Regions from separate parts of the Lysinibacillus sp. IITD104 genome, predicted to be linked through region 3. Evidence: riboswitches for the same ligand, from Rfam matches in the RefSeq annotation. Region 3 holds a riboswitch; each other region holds the start of a gene.
The links. A riboswitch is a leader RNA that binds a small molecule or an ion and turns the genes downstream of it on or off. The one in region 3 is predicted to bind S-adenosylmethionine.

Region 1 (3,193 bases), 570 kb from region 3:
CAATCACAGCTTTTGCTTGTCCATCAGCTTCCCATTTCCACATTTACATAGTCCTCCTAAAAAATAATTACACTTTGATTATATCGAAATAAATAGCACATTTTAATTTTATATTTCCATAAAGTTGCGTATTTGATACGATAATACTACATTATAGAAAGAAAAGAGGCGATTTTCATGATTTATCCATTTAAAGATAAAACGCCAAAGATCGATCCGTCTGTTTTCATTGCTGATTACGCAACTGTTACGGGCGACGTAACAATTGGCGCCGAAACAACCATTTGGTTTAATACGGTTATTCGTGGTGATGTTTCCCCAACGATTATCGGTAAACGTGTCAGTATTCAGGATCTTTGCTGTTTACACCAAAGCCCAAAATATCCGCTCATTATTGAAGATGAGGTAACAGTTGGACACCAAGTCACTTTACATAGTTGTACAATTCGCAAAAATGCCTTAATTGGTATGGGATCCATTATTTTAGACGGAGCTGAGATTGGAGAAGGTGCATTTATTGGAGCTGGAAGCCTAGTACCTCCTGGTAAAGTCATTCCTCCAAATAGTTTAGCATTAGGTCGTCCAGCAAAAGTTGTCCGAGAATTAAATGCTGAAGATAAAGAGGATATGGAACGCATCGTACGAGAATACGCAGAAAAAGGTCAATATTATAAATCACTTCAGAAATAAATAACCTACACAAAAAATCAATACTAACGAAAAAATCCCTCGCGTTTTCGTGTACCGAATATGTTCACGAATCCTAGCGAGGTATTTTTGTAAAAAAAACAAAAGGAGCAATGTTGCTCCTTTGTTTATTAATACATTAGAATAATTTTCTAATGACTTCATTACTTTAGTTCAATAGTTTATAAACGTGCTTTTTCTCGTAGTGCGTCGGCTTTATCAATTTGCTCCCATGGTACATTTAAATCTGTACGACCAAAATGTCCATACGCAGCAGTTTGTTTATAAATTGGACGACGAAGATCAAGCATTTTAATAATACCTGCTGGGCGTAAATCGAATAGCTCGCGTACCCATTCAACGATCTCGCTTTCTTTTACTCTACCTGTGCCAAATGTATCGACAGCAATGGAAACAGGCTGAGCAACGCCAATCGCATAGGCAAGTTGTACTTCAGCACGCTCTGCTAAGCCAGCTGCTACGATGTTTTTTGCTACATAACGTGCCGCATATGCTGCTGAGCGGTCTACCTTGGTTGCATCCTTACCTGAGAAGGCACCACCACCGTGACGTGCATAACCACCGTATGTATCAACAATGATTTTACGTCCTGTTAATCCAGCATCGCCTTTTGGTCCACCAATTACGAAACGGCCAGTTGGGTTGATGAAGTATTTAGTGTTAGTATCTAATAATTCACTCGGTACAACGGGTGCAATAACAAATTCTTTTAAATCCGCTTGAATTTGTTCAAGTGTTGCTTCTTCATCATGCTGTGTTGAAATAACAATTGTATCCACGCGAACGGGTACATTATTGTCATCATATTCAATCGTTACCTGCGTTTTACCATCAGGACGTAAATAGGCAAGTTCACCTGATTTACGTACTTCTGTTAAACGGCGTGCTAATTTGTGAGCCAAGCTAATTGGTAATGGCATAAGCTCTGGTGTTTCATTACATGCATAGCCAAACATTAAGCCTTGGTCACCAGCACCGATTGCTTCAATATCAGCATCTGTCATAGAGCCTTCACGTGCCTCTAATGCCTGATCAACACCCTGTGCAATATCAGGTGATTGTTCACCAATCGCCACAAGCACCGCTAAGTTTTCTGCATCGAAGCCATATTTACCACGTGTATAGCCAATTTCTGCTACAGTATCACGAACGATACCTTTAATATCAACATAAGTAGAAGTTGTAATTTCTCCTGCTACTAATACTAATCCTGTTGTTACAGTTGTTTCACATGCTACACGCGCATTTGGATCTTCTGCTAAAATAGCATCTAAAATGGCATCCGAGATTTGGTCACAAATCTTATCTGGATGTCCTTCTGTTACACTCTCTGATGTAAACAGTCGACGGTTTGTCATTTGGTTTTCCTCCTAAATACTCTTACAATAAGTAGTTGTGTATGAATACGGTACTCATTACCCATGTCAAGTCCGCTCCTAAGGATTGAACTCTCAAGCCGTTACTGCTGCTTTTAACACGAGGATTTCGAAAGATCCGTCATTATAATAAGGAAAGAACTACATATACTTACCTTTACATTGATTTTTAACAATAAAAAAATCCTTTTCTCACGTTACTTTACATGAGGAAAGGAATAATGACTGCGTAACCTTTCACTCTTATCGTTCAAGGGATGTTCCCTTGCATCAGGTTGGCACCAGCGCATGTCGTGAAATAGTTCATGCAGGTTGCCGGGTTTCACAGGGCCTGACCCTCCACCAGCTCGGGATAAGAGTATCCGTTCAATTTCATGTTACTCAAAAGGTCGAACGTTGTCAAATATTTTCTTATGTATTACTGTATAGAAAGGAAAGAACCTATTACACAAAAACTTTTCATACTTGGATGATGATGTAAATAGAAGCAAATTAATCCCTACAACATACCTAGCTACTTGTGGTAACATATGTGTGGCTCAATTTTCATGCCTAATTACAGTAGGATTGATGGTATTCTACTCGAAAAACATTATTTTTTGTCAGTTTATTGAAAAGTGGTAAAAACTCTAAAATAATTTCTTAATTAGTATAGATTATTTAAGCAATTGTGTTATACTATTTTTGAAATTAAGAAAAAATCCCTCTAAATCAAGGGAATACTATAAAAAAGGATGGTATTTAATCGATGAATTCAGTAGAAATTGCAAACGAACTGAAGGAATTATTAAACGGCGGTAACATTAATGTTCAACTTTCAGTACCACAATTAGCAGAAAAAGCTACATCTCGTGGTGAAGCAATGTTAACAGTAGATGGCGCAGTTCGTGCAGAAACTGGCAAATACACTGGTCGTTCACCTAAAGATAAATATACGGTAGAAGAAGAAAGCACAAAAGATCAAATTGACTGGGGTAAAGTCAACCAACCAATTTCTTCTGAAGTGTTCGATAACCTATATGTAAAAGTAATAAAATATTTAAAAGAACGTGACGAGTTATTCGTATTCAAAGGCTTTGCAGGTGCTGACAAAGATTCACAATTAAGCA
Region 2 (3,193 bases), 270 kb from region 3:
GTATCGATTTTGCTTTACGTCAGCTTCAAGTCATTTAGAGCACTGAGGCTACACTATATATAGCAGGTAGATTTTAATAAATTTTAGGTGGGATGATTTATGGCACATCACGTGCAGTCTCTAATTGAACATTACGGATACTTTGGAATTATCGTGATTCTAATTGGAGGTATTGTAGGGGTGCCACTTCCTGATGAGGTGTTTCTAACTTATGTAGGCTATAGTGTTTACCGAGAAAGTCTTGAACATATTCCTGCTTTAGTCAGTGCAATGATTGGTGCGGTTGGAGGCATTACCTTAAGCTACTATATTGGTTATCGTTTTGGCTTACCGTTATTGCAGAAATATGGGCCTAAAATTCATATTACAGAGCAAAAAATTGACTTTACGAAAAAGATGTTTACAAAAATAGGACCTACCCTATTATTAATTGGCTATTTTATCCCCGGGGTACGTCATTTGACAGCGTATATTGCGGCTATTAATAATTATCCTTATAGAAAGTTTGCGCTTTTTGCCTATACAGGGGCATTTATCTGGACGTTCACATTTATATCATTAGGAAAGATGCTTGGAGAGAAATGGCGATTTGTTGGATACTATCTGACTCATTATAGTATCTATCTTATCCTTTTATTTATTGTAGGGATGCTCATTGCTTACTTTCTATTCAAAAAAAGAAATGGACAAACATAAAAGTCGGTATACGCTATACCGACTTTTATGTTATGGCAAAATAGCAAATGAGCGCACAGGGAAGCCAGATGCTTTTTCTGGCTTAGGTACGATATTGAAGATGATAGCGCCTTTCGCAGGTAGCTTGTCCAAATTTGTCATTAGCTCAATTTGATAGGTGTCTTGTTCAAGTACGAAATATTCACCATCTAGCTTGCCATTTTTACGAAAATCGGCGGCAGAGTCCGTATCGAATGTTTCATGACCAATTGCGCTTACCTTGCGTTCTTTTAGTAAAAACTGTAAAGCTTCTAAACCCCAGCCAGGGATATGGTTATGTCCATCTGCATCCTTATTACTGAAAGCTTCTTTATCTGGCCAGCGCTTACTCCAATCTGTACGTAATGCTACAAATGTTCCTGCTTCAATTTCTCCATGCTTGTCCTCAAAATCAAGAATATCTTCAACACTTAATGCAAAGTCATGGTTGCTTGCAGCCTCTTGTGATTTATCAATGACAACAAGGGGGAGAACAAGCTCTTTTAGCTCTAATTCTTCTAAGTAGCGAGTATCTCGCACAAAATGAATGGGTGGGTCGATATGTGTGCCATATTGACCGGGGAACGTAAATTGTTGGGCGAAGAAGCCATCCTTATGAGAGAATAACGTTTCAAATTTAGCGTCCTCAAACATAAAAAAATGTGGTGAATTTGGGCCGAATGTATGTGTTAAGTCAACCCACTGTTTCGATTTTAATAATTGCAATGCTTGTAAAAGTTCATTAGACATCGATTTCCCTGCTTTCTGTTAAAAATAGTGGTACATAAAAAGGAGTCCCCTTATAGAAGAGGACTCCTGCTGAAACAACGGTAGTTCTTCTCATCTTCAAGGCTGATCATTTTGCCAATTGGAATTAGCACCATACTGTTTAGCTGGTTGCTGAGACTTCATCGGGCCAATCCCTCCGTCTCTCTTGATAAGAAAAGTAATATAAGAATTTTCAGAAATAACAATACAAACACTTTAGCATAGTTTTTTATAGTTTACAAGTTCACTAGGAATTTTCACCAATTCAAATTCAAGGTGACTCCACAACAATCATTATCAATAAGACGTATTCTAAAACTGTCTGGTGTATAGTTCGTTTCAAATTTCATCGTAATGCCTGTTGATGTGATTAATTTTTCAACCTCTGTTTTATTTGAAAGTTGAGCAGCATTCATTAAATCATGTGCGAATTGTTGGGAGCTATCTATTTTATCCGTAAGTAATTGAGCTTGCTGCATCATCGCCTTTATCCGTGTTGCTGAAGCTTTTAATTTGTGTGTATCGACAGGTGGAAAAGGATTATTGGTCGGCATTGCTAGATGTTGAGAAAAGGGTCTAACGACAAAATGATTTGCAATTGGCGATGTTGGATAATGATAGGGATGAACAAAATACGGATAAGGATTGTAATACAAGATCATTCCTCCTATCCTATAGCCTGATATCTTATCTTATGTAGCCAAACGACTTTCGGTGTTATTTACAATACAATGTTTGTCCTAAACATTTAAAAAGGAAGCTAAAGTGAGCTTCCTTTTTAGCCAAGTACATCCAAGACATCATCAATTTTTTTACTATGTGATAAAATGCCATAATTCATCCATGTTAAAAAGTCTATTTCATAGACACAGTTGGTTTTAACTGCTTCTAGGTTTTTCCAAGTAGGTGTTTTTAAAATAGCACGTTCTTCATTCTCATGAATGGAATGTTGTTTATCAAATGTAATAAATAAATGATCAGCATCTAATTGCATCAATCGATCAAATGTCAGTTGGGCTTTACGTTGATTGGGCGGAATACGACATACTAGTGAATGGGGCATTAAACCTAAGTCATGATATAAAATGGGGCCCGTATAGCCACACTCAGGACCAGCGTATAGAGTGATGCCAATGGCTGAAATACGGAGAAATGCCACACTTTGCCCATAAACGGATTTACTAAGAATTCCTTTTGCTTGTTGTACTTTATCTTCATATTGTAGGATTACGTCTTGTATCAAGGAGGTTTTTCCTGTTAGATCAGCAATTTTAAATAACGTAGATTGCCAATTCTCACCAGGGTGTGAGAGATGGCAGATGGGGGCTACCTCATTTAAATGCGGAAAGGATTCCCAACGCTCTACACCAGAATCTAGCATAATTAAAGTTGGCTTATAGTAAAGGAGTCGATCCATTTCTCTATTTTGTACATCGATATCTGGCACTTCCTGTAGACCTAAATAGTCTTGTTTTCCCCATTTTGAATGACTGAATTGAGCAATTGGCGTAATCCCAAGGGCAACAAAGAAATCTTCTAAGAATGGTGCAAATACACGTAGATGGCTGCTTTGACTTCTTCGATATTGTCCTGGCGAAATGCCGACATGTTCTTTAAAACGACGATTGAAATAATACTCATTATTAAATCCGACAGACTGGCTAATTTCATATACTCGATCATTTGTTGTTATTAATAATTGCTTAGCTGT
Region 3 (3,193 bases):
GGCGCTCGCCCACAGGAAAGCAAGTAGCCTGCAACGGAAATCCATTTCTACCTTTCAATTGACTGTTTTGTTTTTCAACACTAAGGAGGGCTATTTCGCTGATGAAATAGCTCTATTTTTGCTAAATTTGTAAAGGGTTTAACGTAATTTTCAATGAAAAAAAGATTATACTGTAGAAAGAACGAATAATAGGGGCGGTTACTATGAAAACAGTTGTTGTTTTAGGCGGCGGTATTACAGGACTATGTACAATGCATTATTTGCAACGTCAAGTGAAGGAACATAATTTAGATGTTCGTCTAGTACTTATAGAAAAAAATACATATTTAGGAGGCAAATTATATTCGGCACATGAACAAGGTTTCATCATGGAAACAGGTGCTGATTCTATTGTAGCGCGTCACCAAGGTGTTATGGAACTTGTACAGGAGCTTGATTTTGAAGCGGAACTAGTCTACAACGAAACAGGTATTTCTTATATTTATACGAATAATGAGTTACACGCTATTCCAGCAGATTCAACTTTTGGAATACCGATGAGTTTGACATCCTTAGAGGAAAGTACACTCATTTCCGAGCAAGGGAAAAAAGAAGCGTTGAAGGATTTAACATTACCTAACGATCGCTTCACAAAGGAAAGTTCAATCGGTGAATTTTTAACTTACTATTTAGGAGAGGAACTGGTGAAAAATCAAATTGCACCAGTCCTTGCAGGTGTTTATTCGGGAGATTTACATCAGCTTTCTATTGGCTCTACTTTACCGTATCTGATTGATTATAAGAATGATTATGGAAGTATTATTAGAGGCTTTGATGCGAATCGTGAGCAATTTGTTAAAGCAGCGAACAAAAAATTTATATCCTTTAAAAATGGTTTATCTTCTTTAATTGATCGACTTGAACAAACATTATCCGATGTAGAAATCATCAAGGGCGTTACTACTCTAAATGTTAAAAAACAAGATAAGAACTATACAATTTCCTTAGCCAATGGTGAAATTATTGAGTCAGAATATGTCGTTTTAGCATTACCAAACGATACTGTCCAAAATCTACTACAGGATGAATCTTTAAATCGCTATTTTGACCAATTTACGACAGCGTCAGCGATTACTATTTATTTAGGTTTTGATGTGCCGGACTCTAGATTACCAGCAGATGGAACGGGCTATATTGTTTCCCATAATTCAGACGTTACTTGTAATGCAGCTACTTGGACTAGTCGCAAATGGAAGCATACATCGAAAGAAAATAAATTACTTTTGCGACTCTTTTATAAGAGCATCAATCCAGCCTATGAGCAACTACGTGCCATGACGGATGAAGAATTGGCAGCAGTTGCTTTAGAAGATGTGAGAAAGAGCCTAGGAATAGAAGAACAGCCAACCGTTGTAAATGTAACAAAATGGATTGATCAAATGCCTAAATATGATCTAGCGCATCGTGAAGCATTACAAGGGTTACTACATGAATTACATGAAAAATATCCAAATTTATCCATTGCTGGGTGCTCATATTTTGGCGTAGGTATTGGTGCTTGCATTCAAAATGGGAAAAAAATTGGTGAAGAGCTTGCAAAGGAACTTGCCAATTTCTAAGGTTTTAAGTGGAAAAAAACTTTCTTATGTGAAATAGTCTTGACTCATTCGTCAGTAAACGATATGATTCTTTTAATTATTTAAAAAATTCATACTTAATTCTTATCAAGAGAAGCAGAGGGACTGGCCCATTGAAGCTTCAGCAACCAACTTTATTGTCAGGTGCTAAATCCAGAAGACCGTTGAGTCGAAGATGAGAAGGAACAACAATGATGAATCGTTAAAGCCTTCTTTTTTTATGAAAGAGGGCTTTTTATTATATAGAGACATAGGAAGAGAGGCTAGTTTTATGGGATTGCTTGAAAAGTTAAAAACGCATGTATTGACAGCGGACGGTGCAATAGGCACAGTGCTATATGGCTATGGATTGGAGTATTGCCATGAGGAAATGAATGTTCAGAGACCCGAGTTAATTGAGAAGATTCATAGAGAATATATTGCGGCTGGTGCTGACATCATTCAAACGAATACGTACGGTGCAAATGCCATCAAATTAGCTCGCTATGGATTAGAATCACGTGTCCAACAGTTTAATGAAGCAGCTATTACCATTGCAAAACGAGCAGCGGCAGATGGCGGTCAATTTGTCTTAGGAACAATTGGAGGTATTCGGGGAATTCGTAAAAGTGATGCAACCTTGGATGAAATATTAGCGACTATTGAAGAACAAGCAAGTGTCTTACTGGCAGGGAATCCAGATGGTCTTTTACTCGAAACCTATTATGATTTTGAAGAATTATCAGCAACCTTAAAGATGCTACGAGAAAAAACAAATTTGCCAATTATTGCACAAGTTTCTATGCATGAGCCTGGTGTTTTACAAAATGGGATGTCTTTAAATAATGCTCTCCATGAGCTTGAAGCCCTCGGTGCAGATATTGTTGGCGTCAATTGTCGACTAGGTCCTCACCATACAATTCTAGCATTTGAAGGTGTAGAACTTCCTAATAAGGCATTCATGTCTGCCTATCCGAATGCGTCACTTCTTGACTTAGAGGATGGACGTGTCGTTTATGAGTCAGAAGCTGATTATTTTGGTCGAGCAGCTGTTGAATTACGTGACCAAGGTGTACGTTTAATCGGGGGCTGCTGTGGTACTACACCCAAACATATTGCAGCAGCAAAGAAGTATTTAGAAGAGTTATCACCGGTTCAGGAGAAGCATGCGAAACCTGAAAAGATTGAGATTGTACGTGAAGCGGAGCCACCAAAGTATGAGCCTCTTCATGAAAAAGTAAAACGTGAACGCTCTGTCATAGTAGAGTTGGATACGCCTAGACATTTAGAGATTGATGGATTCCTTGAAGGAGCAAAGCAATTGTATGATGCAGGTGCAGATGTAGTCATGATGGCAGACAATTCACTGGCCTCACCACGGATTAGCAATATTGCAATGGGAGCATTGTTGAAGAGTACACATGGTGTACGCCCACTAACACATATTACATGTCGAGACCGTAACTTAATTGGTCTTCAATCGCATTTAATGGGTCTAAATGCTTTAGGTATTCATGATGTGTTGGCTGTTACGGGTGATCCAACGAAAGTGGGAGACTTCCCAGGTGCGACAAGTGTTTATGATGTATCTTCGATGG
Region 4 (3,193 bases), 1.6 Mb from region 3:
CCATTTATATTCGTACATTTATGTACTTCTATACGACCGTTGTGGGCCTTGCACAAATTTTGAAAATCAAGGATCATCGTCCACTTATTTTACCGATGGGTATCATTGTCATTGGACTTTCCCAAATAGTACATCCAGATATTGTGCATTCCACTAATTATAATAATGAAATTTGGCCAATCTTTTCCTTTATTTTCACCATTTTATTACCTATACTTTTGCTGATTGTAGCAGTCATTCGAAACCGCAAGTCCAAGGCTCAAAATAATGAAACACCTCAGCAGGAAACAAAAAATGACAATCAAAAAGTCTAATTTCTTCTACGCTAGAAAAGAAATTAGACTTTTTATTAATTAAATATGATATTCGATTTCATCTACAAAATCCCATTCATATGGTGTTTCTTGGTAAACATAGTAGTTCAACCAGTTAGAGAATAATAAATGGGTATGGGCACGCCATGTATTCATCGGCACTTGTGTTGGATCGTCATTCGGGAAGTAGTTTACAGGAACGGCGATATCTATGCCCTTCGCCACATCGCGACTGTATTCATCGGCTAGTGTTGTCGCATCATACTCTAGATGCCCCGTAATCATAATATTTTTATTATCTTTTGATTGTACAATAAATACCCCTGCATCCTCTGAGTAAGATAATAGTCGTAGATCGGGATGATTGCGAACCTCGTCAATCGAAACAGATGTATAGCGAGAGTGCGGCGCAGTAAATAAATCACTAAAGCCTCGTACCAAATCCACTGTTAAATCTGTAATCACATGGGAGTAGACGCCTGAGCATTTAGCAGAAAGCTCGACCTTCCCAATGCCATAATGGTGATACAATGCAGCCTGTGCCCCCCAACAAATATGTAGCACGGATGTCACATTCTTTTTAGACCAATCCATAATTTCTGAAATTTCCTGCCAATAGTTAACCTCTTCAAAAGCCATTTTCTCTACTGGCGCACCAGTAATTATCATACCATCATAGCGTCGATGACGAATCTGGTTAAACGTTGTGTAAAATAGCTGCAAATGGGATTTACTCACATTTTTCGACTCATGTGTGGCCGTATTTAAAAAGGTAATATTCACCTGTAATGGTGTATTTCCTAATAAACGTAGTAATTGGAGCTCTGTTTTTTCTTTTTCAGGCATTAAATTTAAAATTAATATATTTAATGGACGGATTTGCTGTGTTTTCGCACGATCCTCTTCCATGACGAAGATTTTTTCCTCACGTAAATGTTCTCCAGCTGGTAAATTTTTCGGAATATTAATTGGCATCTTGCTTTCCCCTCTCTATAATCACTCTCTTTTAGCAAACCTTGCTTGCGTAGAATGCAACGAAATTAAAAAATCCTCCTCATTCCATACGAGATAGAATGAGAAGGATTTTTTCACGTCCACTCTTATCTCTCAAAGGAAAAAATCCTTTGCTGGAATTAGCACCTTTCTAACAATTGTTAGAGGTTGCTGAAGCGTCATCGGGCCAAATCCCTCAGCTTCTCTTGATAAGATTATTTAATTATCTTGAATTGTAACACGAACTAGTTAGAATATCAATAATTCATAGAATATTTTGTGATTCATGTGCATGTTCCTTGCTCATTTGATGTACACTAAGCTTGCTATATGTGGTGTTTCTACATTTAAAATTTATGGTAAACATGCCGTAATTATGAAATATTGTATGAATCTAACTAGTTTTAGTATGGGAGTATTACATTTGCCTATTTGTTTATTCCACTTCTTATAAAATCTATGTAATCTTCATTATAACTCATACTTCTGAAAAAAAGAAGTGTATATAAATAAATTAAGTTAAAATTTTTAATTTAAGTAAAAAAAGGATATTTATTTCATGAAAGAAAAAAAGACTACAGCAAAATACTGTAGTCATTTCATTTCTATTCCACAAAAAGGAAAGAAGTTGAAACAGTGAAAATTAAGCACATTATCCATTTAATAGTAACGCCTATAAATATCAAAATCAATCAATTTTATTAAATAAACAACCTAATCATTTTAGTGTAGATTGTTTGTGTAATATCACTGTAAACTTCCTATACCAAAGATTAATTTCTTTGATAATTTGCTCATACTTCGGTGTTCCTGATTTTAATTCAGATATTTTTGTCTCATAAAACGGAACTTCAATAATAGGATTTGAAATATTATTTACCACAATTTCAAGTTTTATATCCTTAATAGTTTCTTTAGACTTTGTTTGTCCACTCAATCCACCTATTAATGCACCAACACCACCCGCTAATACGCCACCAACTAATGCACCGCCTACCTGTGATACCCTAGACGTTGACGTTACTGTATTAGAGTTAGAAATAACTTTTACCTCTATAATTTCTTGAAATTTTATTTTTTGTACATCAGGTTGCCTGTACTCTTTCGATAATTTAGGTATTTTCACAATGATTACTTCTTCTGTAATTTCATTAATTGAAAGTACCATCCTATCAACTAATAAATCACGACTTGACCAGTAAGCATCATCTTTTATACCAACTTCATCAAGCGTCATTCTTATATTATTTTCTATCTCTTTAACTTCATTTTTCCCCTTAGAAAATATTGTGATATACCATATAATAAATAAAATTATTAAAATTACCAATAATATTAATGGCCACATTTAATCTAACACCCCATATTATCTATTTTAGTTACATATTACTAATAAAAGAGGTATAAGGGAACAACTATTTTTATGGGCGTGTGAAATATGATAAGGTAGCAAGCGAAATAAACAATTTGGGGTATCGTGCATTTGTCAACGTTTTTCTAATCGGATATTGATAATTCCCTTTTTACTGTAATCTACGTCAATAATACGATAGGTTGTATCATAAATTTTTACATCGCCATATGTATTTTCATTCAATTTAAAATTTTTACGGCTTGCGTCACTGTCCCTAACTGTAATCTGATAAATAGGTTTAGTTAGATTAATGCTATCATTGGTTGTATACGTCATGTCTTTATATCGTAAAATACATGGTATCTCCCCAACTTTTACTTGTTGTTCTTCATATACAGGTCTACCTAAAGAATCTTTGCCTATTAAAACTTTTTCTGTTTTCCATTCTACAATTGAATAGTTGCAATACTCTAAGGTTGCCTTGTATTTACCACCACGCATTGTTAAAACGTCTGACGTAACCATATACACG

Region 1: another riboswitch for S-adenosylmethionine. It lies ahead of metK (methionine adenosyltransferase); the one in region 3 lies ahead of V1L66_RS03165 (bifunctional homocysteine S-methyltransferase/methylenetetrahydrofolate reductase).
Region 2: another riboswitch for S-adenosylmethionine. It lies ahead of V1L66_RS01775 (cyclase family protein); the one in region 3 lies ahead of V1L66_RS03165 (bifunctional homocysteine S-methyltransferase/methylenetetrahydrofolate reductase).
Region 4: another riboswitch for S-adenosylmethionine. It lies ahead of metA (homoserine O-succinyltransferase); the one in region 3 lies ahead of V1L66_RS03165 (bifunctional homocysteine S-methyltransferase/methylenetetrahydrofolate reductase).

Annotation. Positions count from the first base shown of each region.
Region 1 is NZ_JBAHYH020000001.1:1,183,588-1,186,780, reverse strand. Features, by position in the region: gene V1L66_RS06120 (alpha/beta hydrolase) at 1-43, opposite strand, end outside; gene V1L66_RS06115 (gamma carbonic anhydrase family protein) at 178-690, shown strand; gene metK (methionine adenosyltransferase) at 870-2,066, opposite strand; SAM riboswitch class I at 2,325-2,443, opposite strand; gene pckA (phosphoenolpyruvate carboxykinase (ATP)) at 2,833-3,193, shown strand, end outside.
Region 2 is NZ_JBAHYH020000001.1:346,287-349,479, forward strand. Features, by position in the region: gene V1L66_RS01765 (Cof-type HAD-IIB family hydrolase) at 1-38, shown strand, start outside; gene V1L66_RS01770 (DedA family protein) at 100-696, shown strand; gene V1L66_RS01775 (cyclase family protein) at 727-1,464, opposite strand; SAM riboswitch class I at 1,552-1,658, opposite strand; gene V1L66_RS01780 (hypothetical protein) at 1,740-2,138, opposite strand; gene V1L66_RS01785 (helix-turn-helix domain-containing protein) at 2,261-3,193, opposite strand, start outside.
Region 3 is NZ_JBAHYH020000001.1:616,023-619,215, forward strand. Features, by position in the region: gene V1L66_RS03160 (protoporphyrinogen oxidase) at 204-1,598, shown strand; SAM riboswitch class I at 1,698-1,798, shown strand; gene V1L66_RS03165 (bifunctional homocysteine S-methyltransferase/methylenetetrahydrofolate reductase) at 1,888-3,193, shown strand, end outside.
Region 4 is NZ_JBAHYH020000001.1:2,186,503-2,189,695, reverse strand. Features, by position in the region: gene V1L66_RS11120 (endospore germination permease) at 1-314, shown strand, start outside; gene metA (homoserine O-succinyltransferase) at 354-1,289, opposite strand; SAM riboswitch class I at 1,412-1,523, opposite strand; gene V1L66_RS11110 (hypothetical protein) at 2,026-2,655, opposite strand; gene V1L66_RS11105 (hypothetical protein) at 2,794-3,193, opposite strand, start outside.